3 regions of the Arthrobacter sp. MDT1-49-2 genome follow, and region 1 is predicted to be linked to each of the others. Evidence: predicted binding sites of a transcription regulator. Region 1 holds the regulator's gene; each other region holds the start of a gene.
What was found. The regulator LexA, encoded in region 1, represses DNA repair genes until DNA is damaged. The targets are predictions, from matches to a motif close to TCGAACANNTGTTCGA.
Positions count from the first base shown of each region.

Region 1 (4,226 bases):
TTCGATGACGTCCAGGCCCAGGGCCGTTCCCGTGGGATTGTTCGGCGTGCACAAAATGATGATGTTCGGGGTCTGGGCCCGGATCTGCGCGGCCGCCGATTCGGGAGTGAGGGAGAAATCCGCTTCCCGGGTGCCGGTGATGTAGGCGGTACCGGTACCGCTGGCGAGCAACGGATACATGGAGTAGGTGGGCGGGAAGCTCATGGCTGTCCGGCCGGGTCCGCCGAAAGCCTGCAGGATCTGCTGGAGGACTTCATTGGAGCCGTTGCCTGCCCAGATGTTCTCCGCCGCCAGGCCGTGGCCGAGGTACTTTGCCAGATTTTCCCGCAGCTGCGTGAATTCCCGGTCCGGGTAGCGGTTCAGGCCGCCGACAGCGGACTCCACTTCGGCAACGATGGCCCGGCGTACGTGCTCGGGCAGTCCATGGGTATTTTCGTTCACGTTCAGCAGGATCGGCACATCCAGCTGCGGGGCCCCGTAGGGCGTCAGGCCCCTGAGGTCATCGCGCAGGGGAAGTCGGTTCAGGTTTTCCAGCTGTTCACTCACCACTACAGCTTAAGGCGCGGCGTGGACAGTTCCGGAATCCGAGGCCATCTCCACAGCGACTAAGTCCCTCCATGAAGACCGGTACCCCCGCGGAGGCTGGTCCCTGCATGTGGAAAGCTGCGTCCGGCGCCGGCAACGGACGGCGTTCTTAGGCAGCGGGCGGCTCTTTTTCGTCAGCGCGCGTGCGGCTGGCCAGCGCGGGTGGATTGGTCAGCGCGGGTGGATTGGTCAGCGCACATGGGCTCGTCACCGTGCGTGGGCACCGGGGTGTCCGGTAGGTTAGCGCGCCACCGGGATGTAGAGCTGGCGCCCGGCCGGCACGGTGGCATCGTCCAGATTGTTCAGCTCCACGATGTCGGCAACCACCGTCCGGGGATCCCGCTCAGGAGCGAACTCCGTGGCCAGCGACCACAGGGAATCCCCGTTCGAAACAGCCACCTGGATGGTACGGGTCTGCTCCGGGGAGTTGCCCGATGCCATGGCCGGAGCGGTAAAGAATCCGACAAAGACCAGCAGGGCGGCCGTGGTCAGCATCAGGGGTGCCCCGACCAGGAGAAGCCGGCCCCGGCGGGTAAGCCGCAGGGGTGCATCGGATGAAACGGGTGCGGCTGCCGAAGGAACCGAGGGAAGTACATGTACTGACATGTCAATACCTTTCCGGTCCGAAGCACCGAACGGCCGCGCCGCGCCCCCGCAAGCACGGGAGGAAGCGCTGTGGCTCGAAAGTGCATTCGAACATCTGGTGGGACCACCGAGGTGTCGGCGGGCCGTACTCGAACGTATGTTCTAAGTTGTACTCGAACATTTCTAGCACTTATCTACGAACAATGTCGAGACTCGCTCGAATATATGTTTGATAAAGGTGCTGCACTCCCCTAGCGTTGAACCCATCGGGAAGCGGCTGGAACCAACTAACCATCCGCCTCTGACAAAACGGTCAGCCGGACAGCAGCACCAACCGGAAGACACCAGACACAACAGATAGACCGCCAGAACCAACCGGTCCGCACCTGCGGGCCGTCCGTGAAGGGAAGCCGACGTGGCACGCAGGACTGTTTCCAATGGCAGCACGCCTCCCCCTGCCGCGCCGGCAGGCCGTTCCAAGGGCCTGACTGCGCGCCAGACGAAGATCCTGGAAACCATCCAGCGGTCGGTGAGCGCCAACGGCTACCCGCCCTCGATGCGCGAAATCGGAGACACTGTCGGTCTGGCCAGCCTCTCCAGCGTCACGCACCAGCTGAGCCAGCTGGAGAAACTCGGCTACATCCGCCGCGATCCCAAGCGTCCCCGGGCCATGGAGATCCTGGTTCCGCTGCTCCTGCGGGACGCCGCCTCCTCACGGAACGGCAACACGTCGGACGCGAAGGCGACCGGCAGCACCGGTTCCAGCCCGGTAACCGCCCAGGACGGAACGGTCAACGGTCCTGCCGGGTCCGCGTCCGCAGGTGCTGCGGCAGACCTCACCACGGCGATCGATACGGCCATGGTGCCGCTGGTGGGACGGATCGCAGCAGGCGGCCCCATCCTTGCTGATCAGCAGGTTGAGGAAGTGGTTCCGCTCCCCCGCCAGCTGGTGGGCCACGGGGACCTGTTTATGCTCAGGGTCGCCGGTGACTCGATGGTCGATGCGGCCATTTGCGATGGCGACTGGGTAGTGGTCCGGCGCCAGCCCACCGCCGAAAACGGTGACATCGTGGCCGCCCTCCTGGAGGACGAAGCCACCGTCAAGACGTTCCGGCAGCGCAACGGCCACACCTGGCTGCTGCCGCAGAACACCCGCTACGAACCGATCCTGGGTGACGAAGCGACCATCATGGGCAAAGTTGTCTCGGTGATGCGTTCCCTCTAAGCGTCATTCCGGGACCAACACCGGAACAAACAGCAGTGCCCCGGCTTCCGGCCGGGGCACTGCTGTTTTATGAGTGCTGTCGTTTTATGAGCGGCTGCTTTACGGGTGGCTGCCTATGGCTCAGTCCGGCGTCCCCGGTGGCAGCGCCCGCAGGCTGGCCTAGCTGCGTCCCGTCCCGGCATCTGCCGGCTGACCCGCGAGCCGCTGAAGGGCCTGAAGCACCACGGTGCGGTCGGTGGTTGCCCAGAACGGAGGCAGCGCCGCCCGCAGGAAGCTGCCGTACCGTGCAGTGGCCAGGCGTGAGTCGAGCACCGCCACCACACCCTTGTCTCCGGAAGCCCGGATCAGCCGTCCGGCACCCTGCGCCAGCCGCACGGCGGCGTGCGTGGCGGACACGCTCATAAAGCCGTTGCCGCCCGCCTTGGCGACGGCGCGGGTACGCGCCGTCATCAGCGGATCGTCGGGCCGCGGGAACGGAATCCGGTCCATCATCACCAGCCGGCACGAGGCACCGGGAACGTCAACGCCCTGCCAGAGGGACATGGTGCCGAACAGGCAGGTTTCGTCGTCGTCCGCGAACTGCTTCACCAGGGCGGACATGGTGGATTCCCCCTGGCACAGAATGGGGAAATCCACGCGGGAACGCAGCGCCTCGGCCGCCTCCTCAGCTGCTCTGCGCGAGGAGAACAGGCCCAGCGCACCTCCGCCGGAGGCTTTGATCAGTGCCTCGATCTCGTCGAGCTGCTCAGGGGAGGTTCCACGCCCCGGTTTGGGCAGGTCCTTCGCGACGTACAGGACACCCTGCCGCGGATAGTCGAAGGGACTGCCGACGTCGGTACCGGTCCATTTGGGCGCACCTGGGCCTACCAGTCCCAGGGCACCGGCCACGGGGCCGAACTCGGCACCAATGGCGAGGGTGGCCGAGGTCAGGACCACGGTATGCCCGTCAAAGAGTCCCTCACGCAGCCGTCCGGCCACGGACAGCGGGGCCACGTTGATGACAGGCGGCGAATCCTCTTCGGGCGCGGTGTAACCGGCCCCCGGGGAGAAGGTGCTGGTCCGTGATGCCCAGACAACCTCGCCGGAATTGCCGGCATCGAGGATGCGTTCGCACATTTCCTGCACGGCCAGCAGGCGCGAGCGGGCCATCTGCCGGCCGCCGTCCACCGCGTCCGGTCCTTCGGGTTTGGAATCCGAGAGGGCCGTCCGGGTGGATTCGCGGACATGGCCGAGCACCATCTCCTGGTCCTCTGACAAACCTCCGGCCAGCAGGCCCGAGGGCACCGGCGCGAAGACCTGGTCGAACGCACGGCCGGCGGCAGCAAGCGGTTCCAGGGTCGCGGAGGTGTGTTTGCGGGCGGCGGCCACGGCTGCGGCGATGAGGGTGCCGGAGAGCTGTCCGGTGACGGCTCCGGTGACGCGGTCCTGGAGTTCGTGTGCTTCGTCGATGACCACTACGTCGTAGTCGGGCAGTACGGCCAGGCCTTCAAAGGCTGCAATGGCCAGCATGGCGTGATTGGTGATCACCAGGTCGGCCACTGCCGCCTTGGCCCGCGCCCGTTCGCTGAAGCATTCTTCGGCCACCGGGCATTTCTGCGCTCCCAGGCACTCCATGGAGGTCACGGAGACCTGCCGCCAGGCGCGGTCACTGACACCGGGAAGGAGTTCGTCCCGGTCACCGGTTTCGGTTTCCTGGGCCCATTCCCGCAGCCGGACAACGTCGCGTCCCAGGGCGGACGTCGGCCCGCCGGCGGGTGCAGGGTGCGTCACCGCCTGGTCCTCACCGAGCATAAAGAGCGTGCCGGCGTCGTCGTCCTCATCCGGGAAACCG
Region 1 is NZ_JBNHFK010000004.1:36,068-40,293, forward strand. Features, by position in the region: gene AC5RTS_RS06950 (histidinol-phosphate transaminase) at 1-546, opposite strand, end outside; gene AC5RTS_RS06955 (LysM peptidoglycan-binding domain-containing protein) at 826-1,191, opposite strand; gene lexA (transcriptional repressor LexA) at 1,586-2,395, shown strand; gene AC5RTS_RS06965 (ATP-dependent DNA helicase) at 2,555-4,226, opposite strand, start outside.

Region 2 (4,226 bases), on a different contig from region 1:
GTCGGAAGTGTTCACATGCTGGCCGCCCGGACCCGAGGAACGGGAGAAGCGCCAGGTGAGCTCCGCCGCCGGGATTGTGAGCGCAGGCGATACCACCAGATCCATGAATACAGCCTCCCACGAAAGCGGGCCTACCCGCTGACGAAGGGGGCAGGCATCATCACTGGCCCAGGAACAGCACCCCGGCAAGGAGGATGCAGGCCATCCCGGCGCCGACCAGTGCCCACAGCAGCGCCCGTACGGGTCTGCGTCCTTTCCGGGTCAGCACATACACCAGGGCCGACACGCCAAAGCCGATGCCGGCCGCCGCGAGAAGGAAAAAGCCCGGGGGAGGGGCCGGCGCCGCCGGGCCGTCCGTCGCCAGAACGCCGGTGACCGAGAGGACAAAGAGCACCGCGCCCAGTCCCATGCCGCCCAGCAGGGGAGCAGTGAGCCTGCCCGGCCGTGCCGCGGGGTCGCCCATAATGCGGTTGGCCTGCTGCGTTCCGTGGAGGGCCTCCTGCCCGGAAAAGAACCCGCGGGCAAGCGCCTCGCGCTTCCTGAAGCCGATAAGGCAGAGCAGCATCACTACCGGGCCGATGACGGCGCCGGGCCAGAAAATCTCCATGTGTACCCCCGGGGATGGCTGCGAGACGGGAGCACCCGCGCGGATGAAGGTCCGTACCGCTCCCGGACCGCAGGCTACCCCGCACAGGGCGGCGCTGTCAGGGAACTGCCGCTACCTGTACGGACGCACGGGCGCAGGTATCCGCTTAGAGTGCCTTCACCACCGGCAGCTCACTCCACTCGGTGGTGTAGCGCGGGGAAGAGTACTTGCGGGACATGGTCCACTCGGGCTTGGCGGTTGCCATCCCGGCCAGGCCCAGGCCGATGCTCGCCGCACCGTATTTGTCCGTCACCCGGCCCAGCAGCTCACCCAGGTTCCGGCGTTCCTGCGCGGAGACGAATTCCTCGAACAAAGGCTGTGCTCCGGCCGCCTCCAGCCCGGTGAGCATCACGCCGGCCTTGGTGTACGGCACGCCTTCGACCACCTGGGCGTCCAGGGCGTTGACCGCCGCCCGGCTGAGCAGGACCGGGTCCGACGTCGGGGCCGCCAGCCGGACGGTGGCGGACGGGAAGGACGCCGCGGAGGTGCTGAAGTGCGAGGTGCCGGCATAAGCGGTCAGGACGGACGCCTGCTGGCCCTCGCGCTCCAGCCGGGCAGCGGCCTGCTGCGCGTAGATGCTCATTACCTGCCGCATGTCCGCCAGCGTGGTCACGGGGGTGGAGAAGCTGCGCGAAAAGATGAGCTGTTTGCGGTCCGCACGCTCGTCGTCCAGCGGGATGCACGAGGTGCCGTTCAGCTCCAGCACCGTCCGTTGCAGGATGACGGAGAACTTCCGCCGGATCATTGCCGGGTCCGCGGCCCGCAGGTCTGCCACGGACTCGATGCCCAGTGCCGCCAGCCGGGTTCCCAGCCGGGAGCCCACGCCCCACAGTCCGGTGACCGGCACCCGGGACATGATGGTGTCCACAACGGCGGGGTCCATGGTGTCCAGGTTGCAGACGCCCCGCAGGTGCCGGTTCTGCTTGGCGATGCGGTTGGCGAATTTCGCCAGGGTTTTGGTGCTGCCGATGCCGACGCACACGGGCAGGCCGGTGTGCCGGGCGACGGCGGTGCGGATGGTGGCCCCCTGCGTTTCCAGTTCGGCGGGGGTGCCGGCCAGGCCGAGGAAGGACTCGTCGATGGAGTACACCTCCTGCCACAGGGCATAACGGCCCAGCAGTTCCATCACGCGGGAGCTCAGGTCGCCGTAGAGTTCGTAGTTGCTGGAGCGCTGGACCAGGCCCACCTGCGGGGCTGATTCGGCGAGCTGGAACCAGGGCGTGCCGGTTTTGATGCCCAGCGCCTTGGCTTCATCCGAGCGGGCCACCACGCAGCCGTCATTGTTGGAGAGCACCACCACAGGTACACCGGCAAGCTTCGGATCGAAGGCACGCTCGCAGGAGACGTAAAAGCTGTTGACGTCCACCAGTGCGATCCGTTCACCGGATCCCGGCCTCCCGTGCACGTCAGACATGGTGCAGGCACCGCGTCACGACGCCCCACACCTGAAGTTCCGAGGGCTCGGCCACCTCGATATCCGGGTAGCCGGGACTGTCCGCCCGCAGCGCGATCCGGCCGCCGTCCAGCAACAGCCGGCGCACCGCCAGCTCTCCGTTCACCACGGCAACAACGACGGCGCCGTCCCGCGGGGTGAGCGAGCGGTCCACAATCAGTTCATCACCGCTGCAGATGCCGGTGCCGGCCATGGAATCGCCCTCCACCCGTACTACATAGGTGGAGGTGGGATCGCGGATGAGGTGCCGGTTGAGGTCGATCCGGCCGTCGAAATAGTCACGCGCGGGGCTGGGAAACCCGGCGGCCGTTGCGGCGTCGGACTCCGCCGGAGGCGCCGTCCTGCGGGAGCGGTCCGCTGAGAACACTGCCATGCCCGACCTCCGACCCTTACCCGGCTGGAACAGAATCCAACTAGAACAAACTTTCGAATCCCAGCGTAGCACCGGACGGCCGGGAGCGGGCGGGGATCGGCCGGCCGGACCGGGCCTTGACTGTGGCCCGGTTACCGGCCGAAGCGCTCGGCCAGCTGCTCCCGGGTGAACGGCAGGTCCAGCAGGCTCAACTTGAGCATTCCACGCTGGGTATGCCCGCTCTTGTCCAGGCGAATGACTTCGCCGGCGTGGGGGCGCAGCTTCAGCATTATCCGGGTGCCGGGACCTGCGGCGCCGATCAGGACGCCGTCGGCCTCCATCGCTACGGTGCTGCGCTGCCCTGTCAGGGTGAGCGAGAGCCCGTCCTCATGGCCGAGTACAAACGGGCGGCTGAGTCCGGCCATGGGCGCCACCGGCGTCACGACGACGGCGGGGAGCGCGGGAGAGACCACGGGGCCGCCGGCGGCATAACTGTATGCGGTGGACCCTGCGGGGGTGGCGGTGATGATTCCGTCGGCTTTGACGAAACCGTAGGGAATGCCCGCCACGCTCATATCCGCCTGTACGGTTCCCTGCCCCGGCTGGCGGGTCAGCACAAAGTCGTTGAAGACCAGGTGATGCTGCTCGGCACCATCCGGATCGGTCACTGCGACGTCCAGTGCGTGGTGGGCCTCGATGGAGAAATCGCCGTCGACAATACGTGCCAGTGCGCCGTCCAGCTCATTCGGCTGCAGCTCGATCAGAAAGCCGAGGTTGGCAACTGCCCGGCTGAGGACTTCAGGCCAACGGGACGGACATTATGGGTGGAACACCACTCCATAACGGAGGCGACGGCCTCTGCGATCGGTTTGGACGGGTGGGCGGCAATGCCAACGGTCAACATTCCTGGTTCCTTACTCAGAGTCTTCACTCGCATCGTAGCGAGCCAGTCTGGGAGCCCGCCGGAGGGGCGGAAGGAACACCCGGCGGCGAGCGCCGGCACACGGTGGTGACGCAGCTGACGGACACTCCGTCAGGAAGAGGCCAACGGCGGCTATACGATTTAAGCCATGATCATTGAGGTACAGATCCCGCCGAAGCTGGGACGGGAACTGGAGGAACTGGCCGAGGAACAGGGGGTGCCGGTCGAAACACTGGTGGTCAACGGGGCCCGCCTGCTGCTGGAGCACCGCTACCGCAGGAACATGCAGGGCTAGCTGTCCCGCCGCCGGACGGGACAGCCGCGCGTCGCGCTATCCCTTGAGCGGAATGCCGCGTGCATCCGTGCGGAAGGCCTGGGCGTTGCAGAGGATCATGATGCCCTCCACAAATCCCCAGACACCGGCAAAGCCGCCGGTAACCGCGGTCGTCACAATCTGCGCAGCACCGATTCCCGGGTGGCCCAGGTAAAAGCGGTGCACGCCGAAGGCGCCGAGGAATACGCCCAGCAGGCCGGCAGTTACCCGGGACTTCTGGACCGGGTAGCCCTGTGCGTAGGGTCCCTGGCCGTACGGGCCGGGACCAAACTGGTTCTGGCCGTACCCGTGCTGCGTCTGGTGCTGTCCGGGGCCGGGGTAATTCTGGACCTGGTTCGGGTACCCCTGCGGCGGCTGGCCGCCGGGATAGCCGGGGTATTGCTGCGGCGTCTGGTGCTGGCCGGGGTAGGTGTGCCCCTGCTGCTGGTTCGGGTACTGGCCCTGGTTCGGGTACTGCTGATAGGGGGCCTGCTGCGGGGCCGGGGACTCCGGAGCCCGCGGTGCCGGCCGCGGTTCGTT
Region 2 is NZ_JBNHFK010000007.1:200,383-204,608, forward strand. Features, by position in the region: gene arfB (alternative ribosome rescue aminoacyl-tRNA hydrolase ArfB) at 1-105, opposite strand, end outside; gene AC5RTS_RS11635 (hypothetical protein) at 161-607, opposite strand; gene AC5RTS_RS11640 (Y-family DNA polymerase) at 753-2,051, opposite strand; gene AC5RTS_RS11645 (LexA family protein) at 2,053-2,472, opposite strand; gene AC5RTS_RS11650 (NAD(+)/NADH kinase) at 2,604-3,119, opposite strand; gene AC5RTS_RS11655 (hypothetical protein) at 3,522-3,668, shown strand; gene AC5RTS_RS11660 (TM2 domain-containing protein) at 3,705-4,226, opposite strand, start outside.
Region 2: a site for LexA is predicted at 2,514-2,529, ahead of AC5RTS_RS11645 (LexA family protein). Genes of this name have one in related genera too.

Region 3 (4,226 bases), on a different contig from region 1:
GCTGCCGTGACCCTGGCGGCCGCCGGGGCATTTATCCCGGTGGAGCGGCGGGCTGCCGAACCTCTCCTCCCGCTGGCCCTGTTCCGGCGCCGGAACTTCCTGCTGCCCGTGCTGGTGGGCATCGCCGTCGGAATCGCCATGTTCTCCACCATCTCCTACCTGCCCACCTTCCTGCAGATGGTCAACCGGGCCACCGCCACACAGTCCGGGCTGATGATGCTGCCGATGATGGGCGGGCTGCTGCTCACCTCCATCGGCACCGGCCAGCTGATCTCCCGGACCGGGAAGTACAAGATCTACCCCGTGCTTGGCTGCGCGGTGATTATTGCCGGACTGGTGCTGCTCTCGCGGATTTCGGACACCACCCCCTACAGCTTTACGGCGCTGGGCATGCTGGTGATGGGGCTGGGAATCGGCATGCTGATGCAGAACCTGGTGCTGATTGTGCAGAACAGTGTGCCCGGCAGGGATATGGGGGCGGCGATCTCCGCGGCGAACTATTTCCGCCAGATCGGTGCGTCCTTCGGTATTGCCCTGTTCGGCTCGATTTTCATCCACCGGCTGGGCAACGAGCTGGCCGGGGCGCCTGCGGGGGCCGGAGCTGCGGTGGGCGGGGACATCAACTCGCTCAGTCCGGCGATGCTGCGCGGCCTGCCCGCACCCGCGCAGGACTTCATTGCCGCTGCTTTCGGCAACGCCCTGCCGCCGATTTTCCTGCTGAGCGTGCCCGTGGTGGCAGCCGCCCTGGTGCTGTGCCTGTTTATCCGGGAAGTACCGCTGTCCACCACGGTGCGCCGCGAAGCAGCAGAGGAAGCCTAGGTCGCTTCGTAAGTGGACAGGAGGAAGAGGGTCCAGCCGATCAGCGCAGCCAGGGGGAGCTGCCACAGCAGGGAGGGAATGATGTACAGCCGGGCGGCCAGCTTCTTATTGCCGGCCCGGAGCGCGGCAGTGAAGCCCGCGACGGAGGCAATCAGGGCGGCAATACCGAGGAAGCCGATGAGATTAAGAACGCCTCCCACGCCGGCGCCGACACTGCCTAAGCTGCGGATCCAGAAGTAGAAGGGGAACAGTGCCAGGGCCCAGCCGAGGGTGACGATGACCATGCCGGTGATGCCCGCTTTGCTGAACCGCTGCCGTGCCGCCCGGGGCTCGGGCTGGTCGGGGGTATCTGTTTCTTCGGTGCCGGCATACGGGTTCCGGTACGGGATTTCGGGATCCAAAAGGTACTCCATCGGTGGGCGGGAATCTGGAACCAGTGTGCACCAGAGCGGCGCGGTTCTGTCGGAGCCTCTCCGCCCGACTCGGCTGAAGCAGCGTGTGTGTGCGGGCCGGACACCGGATCCGGCAGGACGCGGTGCCGATTGTCAGCCGCCGGTCGTACACTGAAGAGGAAGCGTTCGAACATATGTTCGAATTAGTTGGCAATTAATAACCAGTTGGCCCCCTGAGGGAGGCTGCGGGCGAGGATCCACCTGCGGTGTGCACGGGTCCGGCGGGGAAGGAAGCTGAAATGGGTGTCTTCAGCGAAGGCATAGAGGTGGTGTGCTCGCCTGCGGGAAAGCCGCTGCGGCTGGTATGGGGCGGCCGCACCTACAAGGTGGGGGCCGATCCCGTGCGCTGGTATGAACGCCGCAACTGGTGGGAAGAGGAAGCACGGGCAGAGCGCGGCCACGGTGCCGGCCTGGTGGATACCGAGATCTGGCGCGTCCAGGCGAGGGTCAGCGACCGCTCTGACCTGCGCACCCTGGACCTCTCGCACCATGTCAACACTGACCGCTGGCGCCTGATCCGGATCCATGACGCTTTGAAGGACAGTGCCTGAGACCCCATGAGCTTTATCCACCTGCACGCCGCCACGGCCTTCAGCGCGCATTACGGGGTCTCCTGGCCCGAGGAGATGGCAGCCGCCGCGGCCGCGGACGGCGCCGATGCCCTTGCCTGCACGGACAGGGACGGGCTGTACGGAACGGTCAAGCATCTGCGTGCCTGCATGGAGGCAGGCATAGATCCCATCGTCGGCGTGGATCTCGCGGTCCTGGACAAGGAGAACACCGTCACGGGCAGGGTGGTCGTCCTGGCCCGCGGACATACCGGGGGAGCGGGCTACAGCGCCCTGTGCCGGCTGATTTCCGCCGCCCATGCCTCCACCTCGGCTTCCCGGGCACGGACCGGCAAGCCCGTGGGCGTCACCATGGAGCAGTTGGCCCGGTATGCGCGGGGCGGCCTGGACCATGCAGGGGGAGAGGGGAACCCCGCCCTGACGGGTCCGAAGGCGGGTGCCGTTCCCTGGGAGGAGGAAGAACCGGTCCTGACCATCCTGGTCGGCCCGCAGTCCGACGTCGGCCAGGCCATGCGCAGCCGCAGCTACGCCGTCGCCCGCACCCTGTTCGGCCGCTGGCGTTCCGTCATCCCTGCCGGGGCGCTCGCCGTGGAAGTGGTCACGCACCTGGCTCCGCCCGGGGAGAACCTCAGCCTCGCCCACGCGGTGCGGATGTTCCGCCTGGCTGACGAGATGCGCGTACCGACCATCCTGACCAATGCCGTGCGCTACGTCGATGAGGACGGCGCCGCCACTGCGGACGTGCTCGACGCCGCGCGCTCGCTGACTTCCCTGTCCCGGCTGCCGGACCGCCAGCCCAACGGGCAGGGCTGGCTCAAGGGGACACGGGAGATGACCGCGCTGGCCCGGGAGATCAGCTCCGAGGCCGGCTGCGGCTCAGCCGCCCGGATGCTGGCCGACACTGCGGCGCTCGCGGACCGCTGCCGGATGGACCCGGTAGGGGATATGGGCTGGAAGCAGCCCGTAGTGCCCGAAGCCTCGGTGATCGGCATAGACATTGAACCCATGCTGGAACTGCGGCGCCGCTGCGAAGCCGGGATTACCCGCCGGCTGCGGTCACGGGACTCGGTTGCCGAAGCGGAAATCCGGCACCGGCTTGACCATGAGCTGGGGATTATCGAACGGCTGGGCTTCGCCTCCTACTTCCTGACGGTTGCCGAAGTCTCGGCCATGATCACGGGAATGGGGGTACGCGCGGCGGCACGCGGGTCGGGGGCATCCTCGCTGGTGAATTATCTGCTGGGGGTCAGCCACGTGAATCCGCTGGACCATGACCTGATCTTCGAGCGGTTCCTTTCCCGGGACCGCTCCACGCTGCCGGACATCGACATTGACGTGGAAAGCGCCGAACGGCACAACGTGTATCACCGCATCTTCGAACGCTTCGGCTCCGAACGGGTCACGCTGATGAGCATGCAGAACGGTTACCGGGCACGCGGTGCGGTACGCGACGCCGGACTGGCCCTGGGCATGCACGAAGAGGACATCGGTGCCGTGGCCAAGCAGCTGTGGCGCTTCTCGGCGCGCAACTTCCGTGAGGCGCTCGCCGAAAAGCCGGAACTGCGCGAGTTTTCCGGCCAGGTGGAAAAGAACAAGCAGCTGGACCTGCTGGTGGACCTCACCGAACGCCTGGACCGTCTTCCCCGGCACATCTCCATGCACCCGTGCGGGGTGATCCTGGGGGATAAGTCCCTGCTGGACCGCACCCCCGTGCAGCCCAGCGGGCTGGGCCTGCCCATGTCCCAGTTCGACAAGCACGACATGGACCCGATGGGCATGCTCAAGCTGGACGTCCTCGGGGTGCGGATGCAGAGCGCCATGGCCTTCGCCGTCCGCGAAGTGGTCCGGGTGCATTCCTCCCGGGAGGAAGTCATTGCCGCCGGCGGCCACCGGGAAGATCCCGGCAGCCCGGATCCTGAGTTCATCGAAGCCGACGGCCGGATCAACCTGGACGCGGTGCCGTTCGACGACGAACCCACCTATGAGCTCATCCGCAGCACGCATACCCTGGGCTGCTTCCAGATCGAATCCCCGGGCCAGCGGGAGCTGGTGGGCAAGATGGCCCCGCGGGAATTCAACGACCTGATTATCGACATTTCCCTGTTCCGGCCCGGACCGATGAAATCCGACATGGTCCGGCCGTTCCTGGAATACCGGCACGGGTTCTCGCCCGAGGTCTACCCGCACGAGGCACTGCGCCCGGTGCTGGCGGAAACGCACGGCGTCACCGTCTTCCACGAACAGGTGCTGCGGACCCTGAACGTGTTTACCGGCTGCGGACTGGCGAAGGCTGATGAACTGCGCCGTCTGCTGGGCAACGAGGCAGCGGAGCCGGGGGTGGAGGAATACTTCCGCAGCAAGGCCGCGGAGCGCGGCTACACGCCGG
Region 3 is NZ_JBNHFK010000001.1:15,801-20,026, forward strand. Features, by position in the region: gene AC5RTS_RS00080 (MDR family MFS transporter) at 1-819, shown strand, start outside; gene AC5RTS_RS00085 (hypothetical protein) at 816-1,220, opposite strand; gene AC5RTS_RS00090 (DUF6504 family protein) at 1,511-1,822, shown strand; gene AC5RTS_RS00095 (DNA polymerase III subunit alpha) at 1,829-4,226, shown strand, end outside.
Region 3: a site for LexA is predicted at 1,398-1,413, ahead of AC5RTS_RS00090 (DUF6504 family protein). Genes of this name have one in related genera too.